Regions from separate parts of the Lysinibacillus sp. RC46 genome, predicted to be linked through region 2. Evidence: riboswitches for the same ligand, from Rfam matches in the RefSeq annotation. Region 2 holds a riboswitch; the other holds the start of a gene.
What was found. A riboswitch is a leader RNA that binds a small molecule or an ion and turns the genes downstream of it on or off. The one in region 2 is predicted to bind cyclic di-GMP.

Region 1: another riboswitch for cyclic di-GMP. It lies ahead of ABH966_RS13540 (methyl-accepting chemotaxis protein); the one in region 2 lies ahead of ABH966_RS20575 (amidase).

The regions. Positions count from the first base shown of each region.
Region 1 covers NZ_JBGCCF010000013.1:48,171-54,265, forward strand. Annotated here, with positions in the region: gene ABH966_RS13515 (FtsX-like permease family protein) at 1-35, shown strand, start outside; gene ABH966_RS13520 (MFS transporter) at 396-1,607, shown strand; gene ABH966_RS13525 (alpha/beta-type small acid-soluble spore protein) at 1,671-1,868, opposite strand; gene ABH966_RS13530 (YehS family protein) at 2,075-2,569, shown strand; gene ABH966_RS13535 (hypothetical protein) at 2,834-3,028, shown strand; cyclic di-GMP riboswitch class I at 3,259-3,344, shown strand; gene ABH966_RS13540 (methyl-accepting chemotaxis protein) at 3,453-5,195, shown strand; gene ABH966_RS13545 (SDR family NAD(P)-dependent oxidoreductase) at 5,195-5,947, shown strand; gene ABH966_RS13550 (sodium:solute symporter family protein) at 5,972-6,095, shown strand, end outside.
Region 2 covers NZ_JBGCCF010000027.1:25,281-31,375, reverse strand. Annotated here, with positions in the region: gene ABH966_RS20585 (saccharopine dehydrogenase family protein) at 233-1,462, shown strand; gene nspC (carboxynorspermidine decarboxylase) at 1,459-2,598, shown strand; gene ABH966_RS20575 (amidase) at 2,643-3,527, opposite strand; cyclic di-GMP riboswitch class I at 3,571-3,659, opposite strand; gene ABH966_RS20570 (DUF6366 family protein) at 3,877-4,083, opposite strand; gene ABH966_RS20565 (chemotaxis protein CheW) at 4,350-4,838, opposite strand; gene ABH966_RS20560 (M20/M25/M40 family metallo-hydrolase) at 4,864-5,979, opposite strand.

The DNA of each region.
Region 1 (6,095 bases), on a different contig from region 2:
GGAAGATGTTTTCTCATCTATCACAGGGAAAATGAAGCATAAAAAAATCATTTTATCGCTACTTTCTAAGGGATAAGGTGATTTTTTCTACTATAAAACATTGCTTTTTCGATAATAATCTTATAGAATGTAGAACGATATAAATGAACGAAATAAATTTCCTTTAATACGGTCCAGAGAGGCTGAAAAGGGCTACATGATATTTTTTAAGCTAACAATATCTTTGTTTTCGCATGCCCTTTTTGTCCTCTGTGACAGAAGGGCTTTTTATTTTGCCAATTATACCTCTTTTAAAGGAAGTCCCGTGAGGCTTCAAAAGAGAATGGACAAGAATTGTGTAATCCATTCCCTCAAATAGGCTAAAAGAGATTTTAAAAAACTGGAGGATTGTAAGAATGGATTATCGTAAGAAAACAGTGGTAGCGTCAGTAGCTGGTTTAACGTTGGAAGGGATGGACATTATGTTTATTTCCTTTGCGATGACAATGATTATTTCGGAATTTAACATTGATTTTGCAACGGGTGGACTGATTTCTTCCGTAACGAATATTGGCATGCTGTTAGGCGGCATTATTTTTGGAGTTTTAGCTGATAAGTATGGGCGAGTAAAAGTGTTTACTTATACCGTCTTGTTGTTTGCGCTTGGTACAGCTTTAACTGGATTAGCAACAAATATTGAACAAATTTATATGTATAGATTTATTGCTGGTCTTGGTGCAGGGGGTGAATACGGCATTGGTATAGCGCTTGTTGCCGAGGCTTGGCCGAAGAATAAGCAAGGAAGAGCTTCTTCATATGTTAGTGTAGGCGCTCAATACGGAGTTATTTTAGCAGCGTTACTAAGTGCCGTTATACTTCCGACTTTAGGATGGAGAGCTTTATTCTTTGTTGGTGTGTTACCTGTCATCTTCGCATTCATTGTGCGAAAAAATCTTGAGGAATCACCAGAGTGGGTAGCTGCTCAGAGAAATAAAAAAATCGATAAGCAACATGAAAAAGGTAAGTTGGTGCAGCTATTTGAAACGCCTCGAACTTCGATGACGACAATCTCATTAATCGTTATGGCAACTGTTCAAATTGCTGGTTACAATGGCTTAATGATTTGGTTGCCATCTATGTTGCAAAAATCTCAAGGTCTATCCGTTTCAAGCTCGGCACTTTGGACAATTAGTACAGCAGTTGGCATGATTATCGGGATGCTAACATTCGGACGATTTATGGACCGATTTGGAGCAAAGCGTGCTTTTGGTTTCTTTTTACTTGCTTCAGCATGTGCTGTGTTTTTATACTCCTATGCCACAGGAAGTGTCGCAATTTTAATCGGTGGTGCAATTGTTGGCTTTTTCTCAAACGGCATGTTCGCAGGGTATGGAGCTTTAATTAGTAGCTTCTATCCGGTGCAAATTCGAAGTACAGCAACAAACACGATTTTTAACTTCGGTAGAGCAATTGGAGGATTTTCACCGATCTTTGTCGGCTATATTCTTCAAAGTTATGATATGACGGTCGTAATGATCTATTTAGCAGCCTTATATTGCATTTCCTTTATCGTGATGCTAACTCTTAAAAAAGGGGCAAGAGAGGCTTTACAATCGGTTGAAATTTAATAATTAAAATTGAAAGAACGAATTCCAATTTTAAAAAAGGGATTCGTTCTTTTTGAATTATTATTATAATAAACCTTTTGAACGTTTTTCAGCCATTTCTACGAGGCGTTTTGTTATTTCTCCTCCGACTGAACCGTTTGCACGAGAAGAGGCTTCTGGCCCTAATTGTACATTAAATTCTTGTGCGATTTCATATTTCAATTGATTAACGGCTTCATGTACACCGGGAACTAGAAGCTTATTTGAACTACGATTAGCCATTTATCTCACCTCCTTGTGATTAGAATGGTCGAGAGTTAGCTAATCATACATGTTAAAAAATAAAATGCACATTCTAAATACTATAGTAAAGTAACTTTTGGAAAGCTAACTAAAATTGTGAATGTCTCTGCTATAATAAAGTAATGCTTCAATTTGGATAGGATTATTAGAAGCGCTTTTACAGTTAAAATGGAGGTTTTTTAAAAATGACGAACAATGATATTTTAATCCGTTTAAGATATGCATTAGATATCAAAAATACAGATATGGTTAAAATTTTTCAGCTAGGTGGCATGGACTATACGAAGGAAGAAGTATTGAACATGCTTATTAAAGTTTATGATGAGGAAGAAGCACCAGAAGAATACATTAAATGTAATAATAAAATGGTAGAGGCTTTTTTAAATGGATTTATTACATTTAAACGAGGTCCGCAAAAGTCTAAGTCTGGTCAACCAGAAGGCCCACTACCTGTTTCAGGAAAAGAAAGCCCTAATAATATGCTATTAAAGAAAGTGAAGATTGCGTTAGCCTTAACGAGTGAGGAGATGCTCGATATTTTATATGATGGGGGCGTTAGCGTTTCAAAAGGTGAATTAGGTGCCATTTTAAGAAATCCAAGTCATCGTAACTATAAAGAATGTGGCGATCGCTTTGTGAGAAATTTCTTAAGAGGGCTTACAGATAAATATAGAGATTAAAAACGTCTCCTGTGAATTGTCAAGTGTAAAATTTGATAAAGAATCAATGAATTAATGATTAAAAAAGCAACCGCAATTTTGCAGTTGCTTTTTTTGTGAAAGGTTTTACATAAAATCTCTATTACGATAAAAATATTCTGCAAAAAGCACGTTTTTCTTAGTTGAATGTAGTTGACAGTTTGTGACGAAATTGTGTACACTGAAATTGACATAAAGTTGTCACAAAGAGGAAAAATAAATGTTCACGAACAGAGGGGTGCTTTTATGTTTGGTTTAAACATTTTATTAGTTGCTTTCGCATGTGTTACGATCCCACTTGTTGTTGCTTCAGTGATGTTAGACATTTTTTATGCAGAAAAGAAACAAGTTCGTTTTTCATTACGCCGTACATCTATGTGGTATTCCTGTATGTTTGCTTTATCATTTATACCGTCAGTCTTATACATGACACTAAAATAGATATATCTTTAATTTGAATAATCATTTAGGGGTAATTGATTATTTAAAATTATAGTAGCAGCTACAATATTGCGTTGTAGCTGTTTTTAATTTCTCTGAAGAGAATTGCGGATGAGCCGAGAAAATTATGTAATATTGTTCATTTTATTGTAATAGTAAAATAGTAAATATTATGTGGTTTTTCAACTGGTAACATTGACTACTTTTACCCATTGTGTTAATTTGAGGAGGAAAAAGATGGGCAAATCTACTGAAAGGTAGAGACGCAAAGCTACAGATCTAAGGTAATAAATACTAGGATGGCTGAGCTGCAAAGGAGTACTAGTTAAGTACATATATTGCTAGTCATATTCTTTGATGCCTGTTTCTTTTGAAATAGGTTCTTTTTTTTGCCAAAAATACGATAAAGGAGGAAGTAATAATCATGAAGTTGTTTAAAAATGTTTCATTAAAAAACAAACTTTTACTAACGGTTTCTATTATTGTTTTGCTTCTAATTGCTATTATTACTACGCAAAGTATTAGAGAATTAAACAATCGAATGTCTGTTGATTTAGAACAAGAGTTGAAAAGTGTTGGTTTATTGACAGCTATGAATCTTGATAGTAATGAGGTTAAAGATTTATTGACTGAAAAGGGAGAGACTAATGCTGAATTTAAGAAAATTCAAAAGCAACTCGATAAGATCCAAGAAGAACAAGGTATTATGAGTTGGAGCTATATTTGGGATGTGAAGGACGCAGGTGGCGTTAACCCGATCGGCTATACATCTAATTTGAATGATGTCTATGAAGCGGGTGAAATCTTTACTGATTTAGCAGATGAACATGTAAAAACAGCTAAATTGGCAATTAAAAATAATAGCACTGCTGTAACTGATATTTTCGAAGATCCTTATGGTTCATGGCGAACTGTGTTTACCCCTATTAAAGATGACAATGGCAAGCTTATTGCGTTATTAGGTATCGATTATTCCGCGGACTACATAAATACCATCATTAAAACAAGTGTCATAAAACAAATTGTTATAGCTGTTATTGGAATTTTACTTCTATTAGTTTTACTCTACATAATTATTGATCGTCTATTAAAACCACTTAAGAAAGTAGTGAACGCTGCAAATCAAGTAGCGAATGGGGAATTAGTAAATGTAGATTTAGAAATAACGAAGGACGAAATCGGAAATTTATCTAAATCTATTAATACGATGGTTTCGAATTTACAACATATCATTTTAAATATTAGAAATACATCTGACAACGTTTCTTCTGCTGCTAATCAGCTAACTGTTAATGCAGCGGAAACATATAACAGCTCAACAACTATTGCTCAAGACATGGGACAAATCACGCAAAACGCTGAGGCTTCAATGGTAATGACTGAGGAAACAGCTGCTGCTATGGAAGAAACAGCGACAGGCATCCAGCAAATTGCTGACTCTGCTAATACGGCCGCTGAATCATCTATTTCTGCTTCGCAAGCTTCAGAACGTGGAAATCATGTTGTTCAGCAAGTCATTGCACAAATGGAGTTGATTAATGATTCTGTTGAACAAATCGGTACAACAATAAACGGATTACATATCAATACGAAAAAAATTAGCGATATCGTAAATCTTATTACAGCCATAGCAGATCAAACAAATCTACTAGCATTGAATGCGGCAATCGAAGCTGCTAGAGCTGGAGAGCATGGGAAAGGCTTCGCGGTTGTCGCTGATGAGGTTAGACGATTAGCGGAACAATCATCTCAATCTGCAACGGAAATATACAATTTAATTAGTACTATTCAAGCTGATTCTAACGCCTCTATCACGGTTATGGAAAAAGGGAAAGAAGATGTAAAGGCTGGTATGGAGTTTACAAACGAAGTAGGAGAAATCTTTAAAGAAATTCTCACTTCATCAGAAGAAGTTGCAAGTCAGATACGTGAAATTTCAGCTGCATCTCAACAAATTTCAGCTTCTTCGGAGGAAGTAGCAGCATCTGTTAATAATATTAAGCAATCTGCGGGGCAGTCATCTGAATTCTCAGCGAATGTGTCAAATGCAACACAAGAGCAATTGACGACCATGCAAGAGGTGAAAGAGGCATCTTCTTCATTAGGAAAAACAGCAGAAGAATTACAGGTACTTGTAGCAAAATTCAAATTGGAGAACGGTCAATAATGGAAATTAATTTTAAAGGAAAAAATGTACTAATTACGGGTTCAAGTAAAGGAATCGGCAAAGCCATTGCTTTAGGCTTTGCCGAGCAAGGAGCCAATGTATGTATCAATTATATTGGTGATGATAACGAGGCAGAAGAGGTTCGTGCACAAGCAGAAAAGTTTGGTGTACAGGCTATAAAATTTAATGCAGATGTATCGAATTCACAGCAAGTTCAAGCTATGTATCAATCTATGGACAAACAGTTAGGCGCTATTGATATTCTTGTCAATAACGCTGGATTTGCACAGGCTTCAAGCATAACGGATTTAACAGATGAGCAATGGGATAAAATGATTAAAGTTCATTTATACGGTTGCTTCTACAATTGCCGAGAAGCAGCAAAAAGAATGAAAGAACGAAACAAAGGAAAAATTATTAATATTTCTTCTGATATTGGTAGTTTAGGTTGTGAGGAATTTACGCATTATTCTGCTGCAAAGGGTGGCATTAATGCATTTACGAAGGCTTTGGCACGAGAGTTAGCACCTTCAATACTAGTCAATGCAGTAGCTCCTAGTGGTACATTTACAGACATCCTAAAGGAATTCGGAGAGAATTATGTAGAGGAAGAGTCTGCTAAATATCCGTTAAAACGATTAGCTCAACCAGAGGAAATCGCAAAGACTGTGTTATTTTTAGCTTCAGAAAATGCGAATTTCTATACAGGTCAAGTGTTAACGCCTAATGGCGGAGTCGTTATGAACGGTTAATGTGAAAAACTAAGGAGCAATACAATGTTAAATATAATCATCTTTAGCTTATACTTAATTTTTATTTATTACATTGGATATAAAGGATACAAACGAGTTAATACTGCAGAGGATTTAATTGTTGCTGGGTGGAGCATGCCTTTATCTG
Region 2 (6,095 bases):
AACACTGCCATTGAACAAAAAAGCGATTTCCCCCTTTTCTACATCAGTAGTTGAGGGAATTTCTTTTCACGAAATGCTTCTTTTTTCGTGGCATTCCCCTCTGTATACGCCGAATTATTGTTGAAAAATAAAAAATTTTGTAGAAAATTTAAAAAGAATGATTGAGTAGTAATTCAATTTTCTGTATAATCAGCTTGTTTGACAATACTAATTTGAATTTGGGGGTAGACAATTGGGTAAAGCATTGATTATAGGAGCTGGCGGAGTAGCCAGTGTTGTGGTACACAAGTGTGTTCAAAATTCGGACGTATTTGAGGAAATTTGTATCGCAAGTAGAACTGTTTCAAAATGTGACGCTCTAAAAGAAAAACTAGATGGCGGAAAAACAAAGATTCATACCGCACAGGTAGACGCAGACAATACGGAAGAGGTTATTGAGCTTATTAAAGCCTTCGGACCAGAAGTTGTTATTAATGTAGCACTACCTTATCAAGACTTAACGATTATGGATGCTTGCTTAGCGACAGGTGTACACTATGTGGATACTGCAAACTACGAGCCACCTGAAACGGCAAAATTTGAATATAAATGGCAATGGGCTTATAAAGAGAAGTTCGAAAAAGCTGGTCTAACTGCTTTACTTGGTAGCGGTTTTGATCCAGGTGTAACGGGCGTTTTCACAGCTCATGCACAAAAACATGAATTTGATGAAATCCACTACATAGATATTGTGGATGCAAATGCCGGTGATCACGGTTACCATTTCGCTACAAACTTCAACCCAGAAATCAACATTCGTGAAATTACAGCGAATGGTCGTTACTGGAAAGCAGGCGAGTGGATTGAAACTGCACCACTTGAGAAAAAAGAGGTTTATAACTTACCAGAAATCGGACCAAAAGATATTTACCTTTTATACCATGAAGAACTAGAATCACTTGCTAAAAACATTAAAGGCTTAAAGCAAATCCGTTTCTGGATGACATTCTCTGAAAAATACTTAACACATTTAAAAGTATTAGAGAATGTTGGTATGACTTCTATCGAGCCTATTGAATTTGAAGGACAAATGATTCAACCAATTCACTTCCTAAAAGCTGTACTGCCTGATCCAGCATCACTTGGACCACGTACAAAAGGAAAAACTAACATCGGTTGTATTATTCGCGGTCTAAAAGATGGTAAGGAAAAAACTTATTATGTCTACAATGTATGTGACCACGAGGAATGCTATAACGAGGTTGGTTCACAGGCAATTTCCTACACAACTGGTGTCCCAGCAATGATTGGTGCAATGCTAGTGATGAACGGTCAATGGCGTAAACCTGGCGTTTGGAATGTCGAAGATTTCAATCCAGATCCATTCATGGATGCACTAAATAAATGGGGTCTACCATGGCAAGAAAGCCATAATCCAGAATTACTTGACCTTGAGTTAGATGTAAAGGAATTAAGTCGATGAAGCCAATTGATTTCTCAAAAGTTCCATCCCCTTCTTACGTAGTGGATGAACGATTATTAACAAAAAATCTAGAACTTTTAAAATCGATTCAAGATCGCACAGGTTGCCGTGTTTTACTTGCCTTAAAAGGGTTTTCAATGCATTCCACATTCCCATTAGTGGGTGAATATTTAGCAGGAATTACGTCTAGCTCATTATTTGAAGCTCAACTCGGCTATGAAAAAATGGGCAAAGAAGTTCATGTCTATGCACCAGCTTACGTGGAACATGAAATGGACGAGCTTCTTGGCTATGTTGATCATATTGTGTTTAATTCATTTAACCAATGGAATCAATTTAAGGACAAAGTAAAGTCTGCTGGTAAAACAATTGAATGTGGTATTCGTATCAATCCTGAGTACTCTGAAATTGAAACAGCACTTTACGATCCTTGCTACACGAATTCTCGTCTTGGCACAACATTAGCCAACTTCGACAAGTCACAGCTTGACGGTATTGACGGCTTACACTTCCATGCAATGTGTGAGCAAAACTCAGATACGTTAGAGCGCATTATACAAGTTGTCGAAGAAAAATTTGGTGATGTTTTACATCAAATGAAATGGTTAAACTTTGGTGGAGGTCACCATATTACACGTGATGATTATGATGTAGAAAAGCTTGTGAATATCATTAATTACATTCAAGACAAGTATAACCTTCTCGTCTATTTAGAGCCCGGTGAAGCTGTTGCACTTAATACAGGCTATTTAGTAGCAACGGTTCTTGATGTACAGAAAAACGGTATGGACCTAGCAATTTTAGATACATCGGCAACTTGCCATATGCCAGATGTTCTAGAAATGCCGTACCGCCCAATGATCATCGGTTCTGGTCAACCAAATGAACTAGCTTACACATATCGCCTAGGCGGGCTTACATGTCTTGCTGGTGATGTAATTGGTGATTATTCATTCGAACAACCTTTACAACCAGGCGATCGTTTAGTATTTACAGATATGGCGCATTACTCAATGGTGAAAAATCATATGTTTAATGGTGTAAATCTTCCATCAATCGTTTCTTATAACGATGAAGAAGGCATTAAAGTCATTCGTGAATTTAAATTTGAAGACTATAGCGGCCGACTTTCATAAGGCCAAAGAAAATCCTCTCCAACTTATAGATGGAGAGGATTTTTTTATGGCTGCATATTCATCCAACTATCAACATGATGAATGGCAAAACCATTATAACCTTTTTTATTAGCATAATGTCGATGGACTTGTGCTAACTGTTTATTCATATAGGCTTCTCCATCATCATAGAAGGTAATATTTTTCCCTTCATCAGAGGCACCTGTTTCCACACTAATAATAATTGATTTTTTTACTTTTTTTGCATAGTTTATTTCATGTTCAACAATATTTATAATGTCTTTAGCAGCATCTCGATAAGCCATTATCGAAACACTTTCCACTTGGTCAATCACCCAATCAGCTAGTAACCCTTGTCCAAATTGGTTTTTGTATGTAATTTCGTCAAACCAAAATGGCATATCCACTTCCAATGGCAAATGTAATCGATCAGTATCCCCTTTCGCTCTAGTAAGAAGCACTTGATAGGATTCAATCGTTTTTACTTGGTTCGAGCTCCAACCACTATTTAAATACGGCTCTACGTCGAGATGAACTCCAGAAAATTGCTCTGTTGCTGCTGCATTTTCATTATATGTACGTAACCAATCAAACAGCTGATCCTGCATTTTATAGCCCTCCTTTGAAACCCAGCTTGCAGAACCATCCAACGCATATACTTTTATACCTTTTGCCATTGCTTTATCAATAAAACTTTTGTAATAGTTACTTGCTATATCACTATTAATTTGTAAATATAATTTATTAATATCTTTGCTTTCTAAAAATGAGAGTACCCCTGATTCATCTTCGACAATCTTTGTCGTATCCCATAACCAAGTAGCCTTATCTTGCATGGCCATTGCGTCTACCTTCCCCATTGTTAATCCTAGCGTACTTACAATTGTTACTATAAAAGCAATGATTGCTTTTAGTGAACGACTTACCATATATTACATCTCCATTCTATTTACCGAGGCTCATAGAACAGAACCTGGCAACCTGACAATCATGCACTACAATAGTGTTTAGACTCATGGCTTTGCGTCCTTCCCTTTCGGTGAAGTTTGCCTTTTACAGTATTTTTCTTACCTAACATAATACGATGTTAGTACGAATATGTCTGTAGGTAAAACGCATAACTTTATTGATAACTTTCTAATAAGATAATAAGAACACAGGTTATTTGTACTATATTAGTATAAAAACGTAGCAGTAATAATGAAGGTGAACAAGATGATGAAGTAGCAATTGAGAATGATGAAATGCAAAATTAGATATCGATTCCTTTCGATATCTTTAACTGAAAAACAATTTGTATATAATGTAGCCTATCAATAACACTAAAACTAATACGACCGTCTCTTTCCAACCCATACCATTTAAATTTCCGCTAGTTCCCCTATTTATCCCATCGTTTAAAGAACCAGTAGGATTGTTTTTTAATTCACTTTGTTTTAAATGCTCTCTTTTTTCTTCAGGTGTTTCCGTTTTCTTTGAATCCATATGATAAATACCTCCTCAAAAACGAATTATTAAAAGATATATGCATAATTATGCTTTGTCATGCAGCTCATCGGACGTCCCAAGGAAAGTGACCTGTCGGAATGGAAATCAACGACACGTTTTGGTGATAAGCTTAATATTCGACATAGAGTATTCAGTTTCCCTTTTGGAAGCCACTTAAAAAGAAAGACAGAATCACATATTTGTAATTCTGTCTAAAACATCAACATGAAGTGTTGTATTGAATTATTTAATCCTACAAAAACTTATGCCTCTACGTTTTCTTTTTCATTTTCAAGCATTTTGTGTAAATAATTTATTATTTCACGTATACCTTCTAATGAATTCACAAGTATCTTCGGGTCAACGTATGTGATCATACGATTTTCAAGATTAGCCACAGCTGTAAAGTAGCGTGTTTTTGAATAATTGACAAGTCCCATCTGCTTTAATACTGACTCATCAAAATCAAGAATTTCACGAGCTTCTGTTACAAGTAATCCATAATTCACAACATCCGTGTTCAACACTATAATCCGTGCTGTTGCAGCATTAGAAGAACGATTATATAGAATACGCTCAAAATCAAGCACAGGGACTAGCTCGCCACGAATTCTTGTGAAGCCTAGAAGATAATTAGGTAAGTGAGGAATCGGTGTTACTTGCTCTAACTTTTCAATCGAAATCGCTTGTTCCACAGGCACTGCATATTCCTCTGTACCACAAGCAAAAACTACTGCCTTTACACTTTCCATTCGTTCACATCCTCGATTTTTGTGGTTATTTTTTCGCAGACTCTTTGACGATTTCAACAAGTAAATCCGCTAATTTTTCTAATTCTTCGACTGGGATTTTTTCATTTGTTGTATGAATGTCCTCGTACCCAACAGAAAGATTTACTGTAGGGATGCCAAAGCCCGCAATAACATTAGCATCGGAACCTCCGCCTGAAATACCAAGCTTTGGCGTACGATCGATGTTGTGTACAGCCGCCATTGCCACTTGAACAACTTTATCTGATTCTGTTACACGGAATCCAGGATACATTAGCTTCACTTCAACTTCAGCTTTTGCACCTAATGAAGCTGCAACTTGCTCAAACGTCTCCTGCATATGCTTCGTTTGGGCATCTAGCTTCGCTTTGTCGATCGAACGAGCCTCTGCAAGAATTGTTACTTCGTCACACACAATATTTGTTGCCTGACCACCCTCAAAGCGACCAATATTTGCTGTTGTTTCTTCATCTAATCGACCTAGCTTCATTTGTGCAATACATTTGGAAGCAACTGTTATCGCTGAAATTCCTTTTTCTGGAGCAACACCAGCGTGTGCTGTTTTCCCAATTATTTTAACGGAAATTTTCGCTTGGAATGGAGCTGCTGTTACAATTCCTCCTACTTTGCCATCACTGTCTACAGCAAAGCCGTATTTCGCTTTAATTTTAGAAGGATCTAACTCTTTAGCACCAACAAGCCCACTTTCCTCGCCAGCTGTAATAATAAATTCAATATCACCATGTTCAATATTTTGCTCTTTTAAGCGTTTAGCCATTTCAAATAATGTGGCGATACCAGCTTTGTCATCAGCACCTAAAATTGTTGTACCATCTGAAACGATATAGCCGTCTTCACGAAGAGAAGGTTTAATACCTTTCCCCGGGACAACTGTATCCATATGAGAAGTAAAATAAATTGGGTCGATATCTAATGAACCCTTTAGCGTAGCAAGTATATTACCTGCTCCATGCCCGTTACGAGTATGTGCATCATCTTGTTCTACTGTAAAACCAAGCGTTGTTAATTTGTCGATTAAAATCGGCGCAATCACTTCTTCATGTTTTGTTTCTGAATCGATTTGTACGAGCTCAAAAAACTCTTCTACTAAACGACTTGTCATGTTGTAGGACTCCCTTAGTTTACGTGTTTTTCCACGTCATAGTTATCTTCTATATTTTAGCATACTGCTGCGTTTGGGAAAATAAAACGATTACATTGTTTTTAAATCGATGGTTG